Regions from separate parts of the Leuconostoc sp. JNUCC 76 genome, predicted to be linked through region 2. Evidence: predicted binding sites of a transcription regulator. Region 2 holds the regulator's gene; each other region holds the start of a gene.
What was found. Region 2 encodes HrcA, which represses chaperone genes, less so after heat shock. Its sites were predicted from a motif close to TTAGCACTCNNNNNNNNNGAGTGCTAA; they were not measured.
Positions count from the first base shown of each region.

Region 1: groES (co-chaperone GroES) is a predicted target of HrcA. The motif match lies at 3,359-3,385, and genes of this name have one in related genera.
Region 3: JNUCC76_RS02780 (protein YkzS) is a predicted target of HrcA. The motif match lies at 2,304-2,330, and genes of this name have one in related genera.

Region 1 covers NZ_CM132206.1:1,855,915-1,861,381, reverse strand. Annotated here, with positions in the region: gene JNUCC76_RS09400 (mannose/fructose/sorbose PTS transporter subunit IIA) at 1-211, shown strand, start outside; gene JNUCC76_RS09395 (PTS mannose/fructose/sorbose transporter subunit IIC) at 251-1,057, shown strand; gene JNUCC76_RS09390 (PTS system mannose/fructose/sorbose family transporter subunit IID) at 1,072-1,986, shown strand; gene JNUCC76_RS09385 (DUF956 family protein) at 2,063-2,422, shown strand; gene JNUCC76_RS09380 (YitT family protein) at 2,456-3,289, shown strand; gene groES (co-chaperone GroES) at 3,412-3,696, shown strand; gene groL (chaperonin GroEL) at 3,725-5,344, shown strand.
Region 2 covers NZ_CM132206.1:1,430,848-1,436,314, reverse strand. Annotated here, with positions in the region: gene JNUCC76_RS07280 (aminotransferase class I/II-fold pyridoxal phosphate-dependent enzyme) at 1-692, shown strand, start outside; gene JNUCC76_RS07275 (PTS sugar transporter subunit IIA) at 695-1,234, shown strand; gene truB (tRNA pseudouridine(55) synthase TruB) at 1,212-2,120, shown strand; gene ribF (riboflavin biosynthesis protein RibF) at 2,123-3,067, shown strand; gene hrcA (heat-inducible transcriptional repressor HrcA) at 3,189-4,214, shown strand; gene grpE (nucleotide exchange factor GrpE) at 4,231-4,800, shown strand; gene dnaK (molecular chaperone DnaK) at 4,886-5,467, shown strand, end outside.
Region 3 covers NZ_CM132206.1:524,371-529,837, reverse strand. Annotated here, with positions in the region: gene mreC (rod shape-determining protein MreC) at 1-829, opposite strand, end outside; gene JNUCC76_RS02785 (rod shape-determining protein) at 992-1,999, opposite strand; gene JNUCC76_RS02780 (protein YkzS) at 2,096-2,269, opposite strand; gene JNUCC76_RS02775 (ATP-dependent Clp protease ATP-binding subunit) at 2,455-4,509, shown strand; gene JNUCC76_RS02770 (MucBP domain-containing protein) at 4,588-5,280, shown strand; gene JNUCC76_RS02765 (CamS family sex pheromone protein) at 5,308-5,467, opposite strand, start outside.

The sequences.
Region 1 (5,467 bases), 430 kb from region 2:
AGGTGGTGTTCCAATCAAGACGTTGAATGTGGGATCGATGGCACACTCAGAAGGAAAGACAATGGTCAATAAGGTCTTATCAATGGATAAAACTGATGTCGCGGCCTTTGAAAAGTTGCGTGATTTAGGTGTTGAATTCGATGTTCGAAAGGTTCCTAATGATAGTAAGGCTAACTTGTTTGAATTGATTAAGAAAGCGAATGTTAAATAATTTTACATGAAAAATGTTTAATTAAGAAAGGTGTCTAATATGTCTGTTATTGCGATAGTGTTAGTCGTAATTATTGCCTTCTTTGCAGGTATGGAAGGTATTCTTGATGAATTTCAAATTCATCAACCACTAGTATCAGCTACACTGATCGGTTTAGTAACTGGTCATCTTACAGCTGGTATAATTCTAGGTGGTACGTTACAAATGATTGCCTTGGGTTGGGCTAATATTGGTGCTGCTGTTGCTCCTGATATTGCTTTGGCCTCAGTAGCCTCTTCGATTATTATGGTTAAGGGTGGCGATTTCTCAGGAACTGGTATTTCAGTGGCTGTTGCTTCTGCTATTCCATTGGCTGTTGCCGGTCTTTTCTTAACCATGATTGTTCGTACTATTGCGGTGGGTTTGACTCACGGTGCTGATGCTGCCGCTAAAGAAGGAAAAATAGGAACAATTGAACGATTGCACTTGTTTGCTCTGCTATTACAGGGACTACGAATTGCCATTCCGGCTGCAATATTAATTGCTGTTCCTGCAGCAGCTGTTCGAGCAGTATTAACATCAATGCCTGAATGGTTGACTGGTGGTATGACAATCGGTGGTGGTATGGTTGTTGCCGTAGGTTATGCCTTGGTTATCAATATGATGGCAACACGTGAAGTATGGCCATTCTTCGCCATTGGTTTTGCACTTGCAGCTGTTAGTGAACTGACATTAATTGCTTTAGGTGCAATCGGTCTTGCTCTTGCTTTGATTTATATTAATTTGTCAAAGATGGGTGGTAACAACAACGGCGGCGGTTCAAATGGTGGCGGCGATCCAGTCGGCGACATTTTGAATAAGTATTAGAAAGGGGCAAGATAATGGCTGAAACAAAAATTGAACTAACACGAAAAGATCGTATGTCAGTTGCATGGCGTTCACAATTCTTGCAAGGATCATGGAACTACGAACGTATGCAAAACGTTGGATGGGCTTATGCCATGATTCCGGCGATTAAAAAGTTATACAAGTCAAAAGAAGATCGTTCAGCTGCCTTGCAGCGACATCTAGAATTTTTTAACACTCATCCTTATGTTGCTTCACCTATTCTTGGTGTAACATTGGCCTTGGAAGAAGAACGTGCCAACGGTGCTCCGATTGATGATACTGCCATTCAAGGGGTTAAGATTGGTATGATGGGTCCGCTAGCTGGAATTGGTGATCCTGTCTTTTGGTTTACGATTCGACCAATTATAGGTGCATTAGGTGCATCCTTAGCAATGAGCGGTAATATTCTTGGCCCTATCCTATTCTTTGTTCTTTGGAATATTATCCGTATGGCCTTCTTATGGTATACACAAGAATTTGGTTATAAAGCTGGTAGCGCTATCACACAAGATTTATCAGGTGGCTTACTAAAAGATATTACCAAAGGTGCTTCGATTTTAGGAATGTTTATCTTAGCGGTCTTAGTTGAACGTTGGGTATCGATTAAATTTATTCTTGAGTTACCTGCAAAGAAGTTGTCCGAAGGGGCTTATATTAACTTCCCAAATGGCGCCGTTACAGGTGGACAATTACAAAAAATTTTAAGTGAACAGGCATCAGGGTTGTCTTTAACTAAGATGGCGCCTAATACTTTACAAAGTAACTTAGATAGCTTGATTCCTGGTTTGATGGGTCTTTTGTTGACATTCTTGGCAATGTGGTTGTTAAAGAAGAAGGTTTCTCCAATTGTTATGATTATTGGTATTTTCATCTTTGGTATCGCAATGCATGCTTTAAACATAATGTAATAAGATTTCTGATAAAAGTGCTTGTCGATGAGGCGAGCGCTTTTGTCAATACATAAGAAGTTAGGGGAAAGAAATCATGGTACAATCTTTGAATACGAAGGCAGAATTAGCAACACCGGGGATTTCTTATCTTGGTATTGGGGCTAAATATGGTAAGATTTTAGTAGGTGATAGGGCATTTGAGTTTTTCAATGATAATAACGTTGAAGATTATATTCAAATTCCATGGCAAAATGTGATGGCCGTATATGTACACGTTTCAGGAGAACGAGTAAGTCGTCGATTTAAAATTAAAACGGATAAGGTAGAACTGTATTTTTCTGCTAAGGAGTCAGGTAGCGTACTTAAAGTAATGCGCGAGCACCTTGGAAATGAAAAAATACTACGTATGCCTACTTTATGGGACACAGTCCGGGCACGTTTTAAACATAAATAAATTTTCAAATGCCACAAACAATGAGGATACTAAATGAAAATACTTAAGAATTATCAAGCACTACGCTATATTGTTATTGTAATGGCACTGGAAATCGTGGCAATTAGTATCAATTTTTTCTATGCACCCGCAAAAGTTGCTGCCGGTGGTGCTACGGGATTTGCTATTTTGATGAATGAATTGGTTGGATTTGATCGTGCAGCAACTGTTTTGGTTGTTAATTTGATTATGATTGTTTTGGCGGGTGTTTTTTTAGATCGCGGTACGACGGCTCGAATTGCATTTGGCAGTATTGTGTTACCTGTATTACTAAAAATAACACCAAGTTTTCAAGTACTACATGACCGAACATTTGCAGTTTTGGTGGGGGGCAGTATTTTTGCTGTTGGCGTGGCATTACTATATCGTATTGATGCTTCAAGTGGAGGTACTGCAGTCCCTCCAATGATTTTTAAAAAATATTTTCGTATTTCACCTGCATTGTCCTTGTTAGCAATTGATACTGTTGTTTCTTTGGGTAACTTGGCTACTGAGGGATTAGAAGCATTAATTTTGGCACTCTTTTCGTTAGTTATCACCGCTGTGGTTATGAATTACATTGAGACAGGATTAGATCGTCGTAAAATGGTTTATATCACAACAAATCATCGTATTGATGATTTAAAAAAATATTTAATTGATGGTGATAAAGGTTTTACTATTATGGATGTTCGGGGTGGTTATATGGGTGATGGTCGGGAAATGCTTATGGTCGTGCTTGATAATCATGAATATAATCATTTTTTGCGTGGTATTCATCAAGTTGATCCTGAAGCTTTCACAATTGCTTATGATATTTCTGAAGCCCATGGTGGTACATTTTTTTAAAGACATGGTGTCTATATCATGTCTTTTTTATTGACATTTAGTACGATAGTGATATACTTAAAGTTGTAATTAGCACTCATTATAAAAGAGTGCTAAAAAGAAAATCTCGGAGGTATGAATCCATGTTGAAGCCATTAGGTGATCGTGTGATTATTGAAGTAACGGAAGCTGCAGAAGAAACTGTCGGTGGGATTGTTTTGGCAAGTAATGCTAAGGACAAGCCTGTTACTGGTAAAGTTGTAGCTGCGGGTACGGGTTATGTCTTAAATGATGGCACAGTCCGTGATTTGACAGTTAAAGTCGGTGATGAAGTCTTGTTTGATAAGTATGCAGGACAAGAAGTGTCATTTGAGGGGCAAGACTATTTAGCTTTGCACGAAAAAGACATTGTTGCAGTCGTCGAATAATTATCAAATCAAAGGAGATATTTAAATCATGGCTAAAGAATTAAAGTTTTCAGAAGATGCACGCGCAAAGATGAAGGCGGGTGTTGATAAATTAGCTGATACAGTTAAAACAACAATTGGACCAAAGGGTCGTAACGTGGTTTTGGAACAATCATATGGTGCACCAACGATTACAAATGATGGTGTAACGATTGCCAAGGCAATTGAATTAGAAGATCATTTTGAAAATATGGGTGCTAAGCTTGTCGCTGAAGTTGCTTCAAAGACAAATGATATCGCAGGTGATGGTACAACAACCGCCACTGTTTTGACTCAAGCAATTGTTGGTGAGGGCTTGAAGAATGTGACTGCCGGTGCTAACCCTGTTGGTATTCGAACAGGAATTGAAAAAGCCACTGCTGCAGCCGTTGCAAAGTTGCATGAAATGTCACACACAGTTAATACTAAAGATGAAATTGCTCAAATTGCATCAATTTCAGCCGCCAATGAAGAAGTTGGTGAATTGATTGCTGAAGCGATGAATAAAGTTGGTAATGACGGTGTGATCACTATTGAAGAATCAAAGGGTATCGAAACAACACTTGACGTTGTTGAAGGTATGCAATTCGATCGTGGTTACATGTCACAATACATGGTGACCGACAATGACAAAATGGAAGCTAATCTAGATAATCCATACATCTTGATTACTGATAAGAAGATTGGTAACATTCAAGATATTTTGCCAGTATTGCAAAGTGTTGTTGAACAAGGACGTGCTTTGTTGATCATTGCTGATGATATCACCGGTGAAGCCTTGCCAACATTAGTTTTGAACAAGATGCGCGGTACATTCAACGTTGTTGCGGTTAAGGCACCAGGATTTGGTGATCGTCGTAAGGCACAATTGGAAGATATCGCTATCTTAACCGGTGGTACAGTAATCACTGAAGATCTCGGATTGAATTTGAAGGATGTTACGATTGAACAACTAGGTCAGGCTTCAAAGGTTAATATTACTAAGGACAACACAACAATTGTTGAAGGTTCAGGTGATAAGGGTGCTGTCGCATCTCGTGTTGACACAATCAAGCAACAAATTGCTGAAACAACTTCTGATTTTGATCGTGAAAAGTTGCAAGAACGTCTTGCAAAGTTGGCTGGTGGTGTTGCTGTTATTAACGTTGGTGCAGCCACAGAAACTGAATTGAAAGAACGTAAGTACCGCATTGAAGATGCTTTGAATGCAACGCGTGCTGCTGTTGAAGAAGGTTTCGTTGCCGGTGGTGGTACAGCATTGGTAAATGTTATTGCTGCTGTTTCAGCATTGTCAGAAGAAGGCGACGTTCAAACTGGTATCAATACTGTTATTAAAGCATTGGAATCACCTGTTCGTCAAATCGCTGAAAATGCTGGCTTAGAAGGATCAGTGATTGTTAACAAGTTGAAGGAACAAAAAGAAGGATTTGGTTACAACGCTGCTACTGATGAGTGGGTAGACATGATTGCCGCTGGTATTGTGGATCCTACTAAAGTAACACGTTCAGCATTGCAAAATGCTGCCTCTGTTTCAGCCTTATTGTTGACAACAGAAGCTGTTGTTGCTGAAGAGCCAAAAGATGACGCACCAGCTGCTATGCCACAAGGTGGTATGCCGGGCATGATGTAATCATACATCTAAAAGCGACCCAATTAAGGGTTGCTTTTTTTGTTTGCAAAATAACGCTTGACAATTATATCTAATAGATATAACATAATTAAATGAATATATCTATTAGATACACGGAGGGTG
Region 2 (5,467 bases):
AAAATGCGACAGTACCCGTCAAAGCTATTTTAATGAATTACCCAACTAATCCCACAGGGGTAACATATTCACGTGATGAGATTATTGCACTAGCTGAAACATTTACAAAGCATAATTTGTGGGTCATTTCTGACGAAATCTATTCCGTCCTAACCTACGAGCAAGAACATGTATCTTTTGCTGAGTACATACCTGAACGCACAATTTACATTAATGGTTTATCAAAATCTCATGCCATGACAGGCTATCGTGTAGGATTTATTTTAGGCCAAGCTGAGACAATTGCGCAATTGCAAAAAACGCATGGAACGCTGGTTTTCGCTGTACCTACATTTGTTCAAGATGCAGCTTTGGTTGCTTTACGTGATGTAACCGACACACCAATAAAGATGCGTGATATTTATCGTCAACGTCGAGATAAGGTGTTATCACAGTTGCAGGCACTAGGGTTTGATGTGGTTGAGCCAGAAGGGGCATTTTATTTATTTGCTAAATTGCCTGCTGATTTAGGCACCGATGGCGATGTGTTTGCTTTACAGTTAGCAAAAGAAGGTAAAGTGGCGGTTATTCCTGGTTCGGCCTTCAGCGATGCAGCGCAAGCTTATATTCGTATTTCATACGCTGCGTCCGATGAAGACTTGGCTGAAGGAATGAAGCGAATGACAAAATATATTGAAAAGGTACGCGGCTAAAGATGAACTTCTGGAAACGACTTTTTGGTTCAGAAAAAAAATTATCACAATTGAAGAGTACGGGTCAAATCAATGCGACTAGATTAGCGCGTAATAATGATACGCCTGTTTTAGTGGCGCCAGTGACTGGGGATTTACAAAAAATTACCGACAGCCGTGATGAACCCTTTAAAACTAAAAACGGGGTTATGCTAGTGCCGCATGGCGGTAATTTAATGGCACCAGTTTCGGGGATTGTTACTGAGTCCACTAATGACTATTTGACGCTAACAGATATTTCAGAACAGACTGTAACTGTCACTGTCGTGGGCACATCAAATGTTGTTCGGTTGGCTCAATACGGTTTAGGACAACAATTACATGCAGGTGATGTTATTGGAACGACAAATCAGAAGGTGCTATCTGCTGATCATGAAGCACTACGCATTTATGTTGTTTGGGCAAACCAAGCCCTACCAAATATTCGGTATGGTTCTGTTTATGCAGGACAAAACGTGTGGCAAGTAGGGGAATTACAAGATGACAAAGAATCAGATAGTTGATGGTTTGTTAGTTATCAATAAGCCTCGTAGTATGACATCTTTTGATGTTGTTAGTAGAGTACGCCGTATTATTGGTCAAAAAAAGGTTGGGCATGCTGGAACTTTAGATCCGAATGTTGATGGTGTCCTAGTAGTTGCTTTAGGTAAAGCGACAAAGTTGATTGATGAATTGCAAACACGGCCAAAAAGTTATATTGGAGAAATTACATTAGGGTTTTCAACAGAAACAGAGGATCTTGATGGTGAAATCGTTGATCAGCTGGATATCGTAACGCCTTTTTCTGATCAGAAAATTGATCAAGCAATACAGCAATTAAATGGTGAAATCACACAAAAGCCACCTATGTACTCTGCTGTAAAAGTGAATGGTAAGCGGCTCTATGAGTATGCTCGAAATGGTGAGACTGTTGAACGTCCAGTTCGTAAAGCGGTAATTCATGACTTTAAACGTACATCCGGTATTAAATTTATAGATGGTAAGCAGGTATTCAAGTTTGAAGCCACAGTTTCCAAGGGCACGTATATTCGTACTTTAGCGGTAGATGCAGGCAAAATAATTGGGACCCCGGCAACAATGACACAATTGACTCGAACGATGGGGAGCGGATTCAAAATTTCTGAAGCACGCGACCTTGATTTTTTGTCCACACTAGCGTACGAAGAAGTATTAAAACAAGTAATACCTATTAGAGAAGTATTGAAGTGGCCAACTAAAACTTTGAGTGAAAATGAATGGTTTGCTGTAAAAAATGGTCAGAAAATTTCTAGTTGGCCTGCAAATGACAGCTATTTACAATTATATTATCAAAACAAACTGAAAGCAGTATATCAATATGACGAGATTGAGCAATTATGGCGTTCTCGTTATGTATTTGATAACCAATGACTATGACAGAATTAATTCGTTTACATTATCCCATATTAAATTTTAAAAAGCCGGTTCAACAGGTTGTTGCAATGGGCTTTTTTGACGGTGTTCATCGCGGGCATCAGGCTGTTTTAGCTCGTGCGAAAGCAGAAGCTGAAAAACAAGGGGTGCCTTTGGCTGTGTTGACCTATGATCCACATCCAATCGTAGCTTTTCAGACGTTGAAACAACCACTACGCTATTTAACACCTTTAGCCAAAAAGAAGTCCATCATGAGCCAACTAGGTGTTGATCGGGTTTATGTTATGCAGTTTACTTCTAAACTTGCTAAATTAGGTGGTCAACAGTTTGTAGATGAGGTGGTCATGCAATTAAATCCTGCTACGGTGGTAGCAGGATTTGACCATTTGTACGGTGCAGCGGGTACGAATAGTGATATGCTACATTTAGCAACATATGCAACTAATCGCTTTGACGTTGTTACTGTGTCTGAATTTGATGATTATAGTCGAAAAGTTTCTTCTTCAACAATTCGATCGATGTTAGATCAAGGGAACGTAGATGGCGCCGCACAGCAGCTTGGTCGTGCCCATTCGACATCAGGTATAGTCGTCCATGGTGAGGCTAGAGGTCGTGAATTAGGCTTCCCAACTGCTAATATACAAACGCCTGAAAAGGAATGGTTGCCTGGAATTGGTATCTATGCTGTAAAAATAAAAGTGTATGATACTTGGTATCTGGGAATGGCTAGCATCGGACGCAATGTGACGTTTGGTGATGCTCGTCCAATCACAGTTGAAATTAACATTTTAGATTATCAAGAAGAAATATATGGTGAATTTGTTCAGATACAATGGTGTCATTATCTGCGTGGTGAAGTGAAATTTGAAAACGTTCAATCACTGATAGATCAACTTAGTGAAGATGCAAGACAAACAAAGTATTATTTTAATACAAAGTTATAAAATGCAATTTGTTGGCACTCTTATAAAAAGAGTGCTAAAAAGACTTGCATTATTTTTTAAATAGTGTATTATAATAAGTGTTAGCAGTTAGATATAGTGAGTGCTAAAAGGAGTCGATAATATGGCGCTAACAGAACGACAAAAGTTAATCTTAACCGCCATTATTTATGAGTATACACAGCGTGAGCATGCGGTTGGTTCAAAAAGTTTACAAGAACATCTAGATATTAAAATTAGTTCTGCTACGATTCGTAATGAAATGGCAGCGCTAGAATCCGATGATCTTATAAAAAAATTGCATACTTCTGCTGGTCGAGTACCTTCATACGAAGGGTATCGTTATTATTTAGATCACCTAATGATGACACGCAGAGCGACTGATCGAGATGTACAAGCAGTCATACAATCATTCCGTGGAAACTTCCATGAGATAGATGATTTACTAGACGAAACAGCTAGGACTCTATCAAATTTAACCGGTTATACTGCGTTGATTTTGAAGCCAAGGCGATTTGATATTAAAGTTTCGGGATTTCGATTGGTTCCATTGGAGGGTCATCAGTTGATTGCAGTATTGGTCACTAATGATGGCAAAGTGACTAGCCAGACATTTAAATTACCAAATGAAATGGCGATTGAATCGTTGGAAAGTATGGTCGCCTACATCAATGATCAGATGGTCGGTCGACCGGTTAATGATGTATTGCATATGATGCAGTCTGATGAGTTGCCTACGCAAATGAGTCGAATGATTAAAACGCCAGCTGCTTTTTTGCAATTATTTGGCGACGTGTTGGCACGCTCGAACGGTGATAACGTCCATATTGGTGGCCGATTGAATGTTTTAGACTTTAGTAAAGAAACAGATATCGCTGATGTGAAGCCTCTGTTGGAATTTTTGAACAACGCTGAAGATGTTAGACAAATTGCTTCGCCAACGCGAGATGTTCAAGTTAAAATTGGACGCGAGATTGGTGAGCCATTACTTTCAGAGTTTAGCATGATTACTCGTGGATTTTTGGTGCCAAATCAAGGAAGTGGTATTATTGCTTTACTTGGTCCAATTCCGATGTCATATAGTACCAATACGTTGCTTACAGACGCGTTTGGTGAAGCGTTGAGTCGCAAAATGATTGAATATACATAGCTAGGAGGTCACACCTGTGACAGAAAAAAACGAAGAAGTTGTAGAAGATAAGAATATTTCTGATCAAACTGATGAAAACTTGACCGAAGAAATTGAATCTGAAGCCGATGATTTACAGGTGGAGCCTGATCCACAACAAGCGGAAATTGATAAGCTAACAGAGCAAGTTAACAATCTCGAAGAAAAATTATTACGTTCACAAGCAGAAGTTCAAAATATACAACAGCGCAATGCGCGTGAACTACAAAATGTACGCAAGTATGATGGACAAAAATTAGCCAGTGCAGTATTACCAGCCGTTGATAATTTGGAAAGGGCCCTTCAAGTTGAAGCTAACGATGAAGTGTCGAAGCAAATTAAAACAGGTGTGGAGATGACGCTTAAGACGTTAAATCAAGCTTTAACAGACAATGGTATTACGTCAACAGGTGAAATTGGTGAATCTTTTGATCCAACTAAGCACCAAGCAATTCAAAGTGTTGAGTCAGATGAAGTTGAATCTGACCAGATCGCACAAGTTTTGCAAAAGGGTTACATATTACAAGACCGCGTAATTCGACCAGCAATGGTTGCAGTGGCGAAATAAGCACAATTTTGCATGGTGATTCAATCGATGAGATACTACACCTTAAAAAGATGAAAATGATTTTAAAGTAAAGGAAGAAATATTTATGTCAAAAATTATTGGTATTGATTTAGGAACGACAAACTCAGCTGTTGCTGTCCTTGAAGGTGGCGAACCAAAGATTATCACAAATCCAGATGGTGGTCGTACAACACCTTCAGTTGTCTCATTTAAAAATGGCGAAAGTCAAGTGGGTGATGTTGCAAAGCGTCAAGCAATTACAAACCCAGACACGATTATTTCAATCAAGTCTCACATGGGTGAAGCTGGTTATAAAGTTAATGCCAATGGTAAAGACTATACGCCACAAGAAATTTCAGCAATGATTTTGCAATATATTAAGGGTTATGCTGAAGATTACTTAGGTGAAAAAGTAGAAAAGGCTGTTATCACAGTTCCTGCCTATTTTAACGATGCACAACGTCAAGCTACTAAGGATGCTGGTAAGATTGCTGGTTTGGAAGTAGAACGTATCATCAACGAACCAACAGCTGCTGCATTAGCCTATGGTTTGGATAAGTTGGATAAGGATGAAAAAATTCTTGTCTATGACTTAGGTGGTGGAACATTCGATGTGTCAATTCTTGAATTAGGAGATGGTGTATTTGAAGTTTTGTCAACAAACGGT
Region 3 (5,467 bases), 910 kb from region 2:
CCATAACTGTGGTGATATTACCTAAATCAGCCGCAGGTTCAATGTATATTTTCTTGGATAAACCATAATCATCCGTCGTAACACTGGCAACCTTACCAACATACAGTCCTGCTGGAATAACACCACCAAGTCCAGAAGTTTCAACTAAATCACCTTTACTGATTTTATTATTTGATGTGACTTGCCCCATAATTAATTGATTTTTCTCACGATTAAAACTTGTTACGATGCCGTTAACATCACCATCATCACCCTTAATTTTAATCGCAAATCTATTAGCGTCGGAACTAGTATCAGAAATCAAAGCCACTTTTGAATTAGTTGTGTTTACTTCACTAATACGGCCAATAATTCCGGCTCCTGCAAGTACTGGCATCCCTTTTTTCAAACCCGAATTGGATCCTTCATCAATAACTAATTGTGACTGCCATGTCGTTGGTGAACGACTAATTGTGACAGCCGAAACTGTTTTATAATCTGTTAATGTGGCTTTTAGTTTTAATTGTTGCTTCAGAGATTTGTTCTCTTCTTCAACTGTTTGTAAATGAACTTTGTCCTGAGCAAATTCATCAATCTTAGATTTCAACCTTTTGTTTTCTTCAAATGTATCTAACAGATTAGTAATACTATTTGCTGTGCGCCCAACGGCAGTCGTTGGGACAGCAATAATACGACTAACACCACCCGCTAAATCATTCCCAAAACGCTGTAAAAAAGGCGGCGTATTCGTTCTTTTGGCCCACCAATTTGATCCGGCAATTAAACTTACAATTATTATAAACGCAACAATTATTGATACCAACGTGCGTGATGAAAATATTTTTTTCATGTATTTACCCAAAAAAGCCAGTTACCACTTCTAAAAATAGTTGACAATTTCATCTACTTCCAATGGTATGCTACCTTGTTTTACTTAGAAACTTTTATTTAACATTAATTCTTGAAAATAAATAATAGCGTAGCGCAAGCGCCACGCTATTTTAAACTACCATTACTTTTGTCGCATGACATCAATAGATTTCAACGCCTCTCCAGTACCAATAGCAACTGCATCTAACGGCTCGTTAGCTATTAAGACTGGTACCTTGGTTGCATCTTGAATAATTTTTTCAATGTCGCGTAATAATGCCCCACCACCGGTCAAAATCATACCGTGATCAATAACATCTGCAGCTAATTCAGGTTGAGTCGATTCTAACGTCTCACGAATAGCCGCCACGATTTCTTGCACCGGCTCTTGAATTGATGTGGATACATCTTCAGCGGTAACATCAATTGTCTTAGGCAAACCAGTCAACAAGTCGCGACCTCTGACCGTAGCATTTGGCAAGGTACGTGCTAAAGCAAGTGATGCAGCACCAATTTCGATTTTGAGTCTTTCAGCTGTCGGTTCACCAATGGTAACGTTATATTTGTTGCGAACAAAATTAGCAATTGCTTCGTCCAGCTTGTCTCCAGCTACACGGATTGAACGACTTGAAACAATTCCACCTAATGAAATTGTCGCAACATCAGTCGTTCCGCCGCCCATGTCAACAACCATTGATCCAGTAGGATCCATAACTGGTAGCCCAGCACCAACCGCTGCGGCAAAGGGCTCCTCTATGACATAAGCGTCACGCGCGCCAGCAACACGGGCAGCATCAATAACAGCACGCCTTTCGACAGCTGTTACACCCGAAGGTACACCAATCGTTACATAAGGTTTGCCAATACGACCGCCAAGTGCTTTTTGCAAATAATAACGAATCATTGCAACAGTTGTATCGTAATCTGCAATAACACCGTCACGCATCGGACGGATAGCAGCGATACTTGCAGGCGTTCGGCCTAACATGTCTTTAGCTTCAGAACCTACAGCAACGACTTCATTGGTTTGTGTATTACGCGCAACTACTGATGGTTCACGCAATATGATACCACGACCTTCGATATATACATATGTGTTAGCGGTACCCAGATCGATACCAACATTTTTTTGTCCAAATGAAAATGCCACTGTACTGCCCCTTATCGTGTTACGACTGCTATTGCAACACATTTAAATTTTACTTAACTTATAATATTGTAGCATAAAAATGGTTTAATTCGCACATCAATTTGAACGAACATAAGTAACTTTACCGTGAGCGTGAGCAATACCACGAATAGTATTTTGATATGCGAAATTTGCCCAAGCCTTCTGAAATTCCGGAAATACTGCTGGTGTCACTTCAATTTCGTCTATTTTCCCATCACGCAGATCATTTAGTGCTTGTGTATAATTCATAATTCACCTCATAGACAGTATAACATTTTTAAAATTAGCACTCTACTTTAAAGAGTGCTAATTTTAATTGCATTTTTCTTAAATCGTGCTATAATTAAAGCATAACCTACAGAAAGGAATCGTGTGCAATACTATGGTGAAATGCAATAACTGTATTCCATGGTGCTTCACACTAAGTAAAAGATATGGCACAACAAGATTCGTTTGGTTTTGGTAATTTAGATGAAATGTTTCGCGCAATGAATGAACAAATGGCGCAAGCACAAGGACAACAAAATACACAAGCACAAAAAAATAATAATGGTAATAAAAAAAGACGCTTACTTGATGAGTTTGGTATTAATTTGACCAAACAAGCTCGCGATGGAAAGCTCGACCCTGTTATTGGTCGAGATAACGAAGTTGCTCGCACAATTGAAATTTTAAATCGTCGTACAAAGAATAATCCAGTACTAATTGGTGAACCTGGTGTTGGTAAAACAGCTATTGTTGAAGGCCTAGCGCAAGCTATTGTGGCTGGAAAGGTGCCTGAAAAGTTACAGCATAAAGAAGTTATTCGTTTGGAAATGTCGGCCTTAGTTCAAGGTACGAGCATGCGTGGTCAATTCGAAGCACGGATGCGTGAATTAATGAAAGAAGTTACGAACAGTGATGATGTCATCTTATTCATTGATGAAATTCATGAAATTATGGGTGCCGGAAATGCTGAAGGCGGTATGGATGCAGGTAACATTTTGAAACCTGCCCTAGCTCGTGGTGAATTCCAATTAATCGGTGCAACAACTTTAAACGAGTATCGAAAGATTGAAAAAGATGGTGCTATTGCCCGTCGTTTCCAACCAGTGCAAGTTGAAGAACCTTCTAAGGAAGAAACTATCACGATTTTAGAAGGAATTAGTGAACGATATGAAAAGTATCACTATGTTACATTCAGCGATTCTGCCCTTCAAGCAGCTGTTGAACTATCTGACCGTTATATTCCAGAAAGATTTCTACCGGATAAAGCAATTGATTTGCTTGATGAAGCTGGTTCACGTAAAAATTTGACAATGAAAGTTGCGGATCCCAAAACTATTCAAGTGAACATCGAAGCAGCTGATAAATTAAAGCAAGAAGCAATTGATAAAGAAGATTTTGAAAAAGCAAGCTATTGGCGTGATCAGGTTAACCAACTTGAGTCGCAGAAGGCACAAGTCGAGGCTCACCCGGAGATGTCAAAGCCACAAACAGTAACAGAACAAGACATCTTAAAAATTGTTGAAGATAAAACCGATATTCCTGTCGGAGCTTTAAAAGAAAACGAAGCTAATCAACTAAAAGATTTGGATAAAAACTTATCGAAACATGTTATTGGTCAAGATGAGGCAGTAGAAAAAGTAGCCAAGGCGATTCGCCGTAATCGTATTGGTCTAACAAAATCTGGTCGTCCAATTGGATCATTCCTATTTGTCGGACCGACCGGTGTTGGTAAGACTGAAACTGCCAAGCAATTAGCTAAGGAAATGTTTGGTAGCAAAGATGCCATGATTCGTTTCGACATGTCAGAGTACATGGAAAAACATACCGTTTCTAAAATGATTGGTGCTCCTGCCGGTTATGTCGGTTACGAAGAGGCCGGTCAATTAACAGAACAAGTTCGCCGTCGCCCCTACTCATTGGTACTCTTTGATGAAGTAGAAAAAGCACATCCAGATGTAATGAACATGTTCTTACAGATTCTTGATGATGGCCGTCTAACTGATGCACAAGGTCACATAGTGAGTTTCAAAGATACTGTCATTATTATGACTTCTAACGCTGGTTCAACAGATACAGGAAATACGCCTGTGGGATTCGCCCAAGTTGATCAACAAAATCGTTTGATGCAACGTTTGGAAAATTATTTCCGTCCAGAATTCTTGAACCGTTTAGACGATATCATTGATTTCCAACCTTTGTCACAAGATCATTTACTAAAGATTGTCGACTTACTATTGACCGATATGAATGATAACTTGTCTGACAACGATTTGCACATTGATTTGAGCACTGCTGCTAAGAAGAAATTAGTGGAGCTCGGTTATGACCCTGCAATGGGTGCTCGACCTCTCCGTCGTGTCATGCAAGACAAAATTGCCGATGGTATCGCTGACTTCTATTTAGAGCACCCAAATGTTCATCATTTGCAAGCTGACATTGTTCATAACGAATTTGTTATTAGTGAAGTTAAACCAGAACCAGTTACTGTAAATAAAATTTAACTTGCGTGTGATATGAAACGACTTTCGGGTCGTTTTTTGTTTGTGATATAATGTGTAGGTATATTCAAAGGGGATATTATGGCAAATACATCGCCCGTATGGGTTTATTATAAAAATATAGCAACTGGTGATGAGTTACACGAACCAACAAGACTAGATGGCGAAGTAGGCACACCCTACGAAATCGCTATTTTAGATATCGCCAATTATCAGTATATCGATAATTCTGGATCTTTGACGGGATTGTTTGGTAGCCTACCTCAGTCATTAGAGCTTCATTATCGGCCACAAGTATGGCAAGCTGTACACCGTATTAACATGTTTATCGAAACAGTAACCAGTGTACAAGTTTTTCTAGAGCCAGATAACTTATCAAACGTTACGACAAACTTAAACCCAAATACTTTTTGGGCAACTCAATTACGCGCTATTTCTGGTAATGGTCAATTTTGGTATCAAATTGGTGACTATCATTGGATTCGTTATGATGCTACCCAAATGAAACTGTCAGACACAGCTCCAGAAGTCGAAAATATTAATTACTTCAATGATGCAGAAAAAAGTAAAAGCAATCAGCCTAACGCGGTTGTTAATTTTCTTCCCGATCGATCTATAGAAGTCTATGCTGAACCTTATGGGTTGCCAATCGGTAGTGTTTCCGATAGTGATTTTGTGGCAATAACTGAAGAAGTTCATGATGATAATAACATTGTTTGGTATAAAATAGCTACTAAAGGATGGATTAACAGTATTTATATTAATAAGCTATAAAAAAATCGACCAAGTTGGTCGATTTTTTTAGTCTAATATTGTTGTCGTAAATGTTTTGTCACCTGAATTACGGATTAGAATTGCTTGCATTTCATTGGCGGCTTTAATAATTATTCGAATCGGTACATTCGTTGGTAAATACTTTAACGCCGATTGAGATACATATGTTGCAAAACTTTCAATTTCA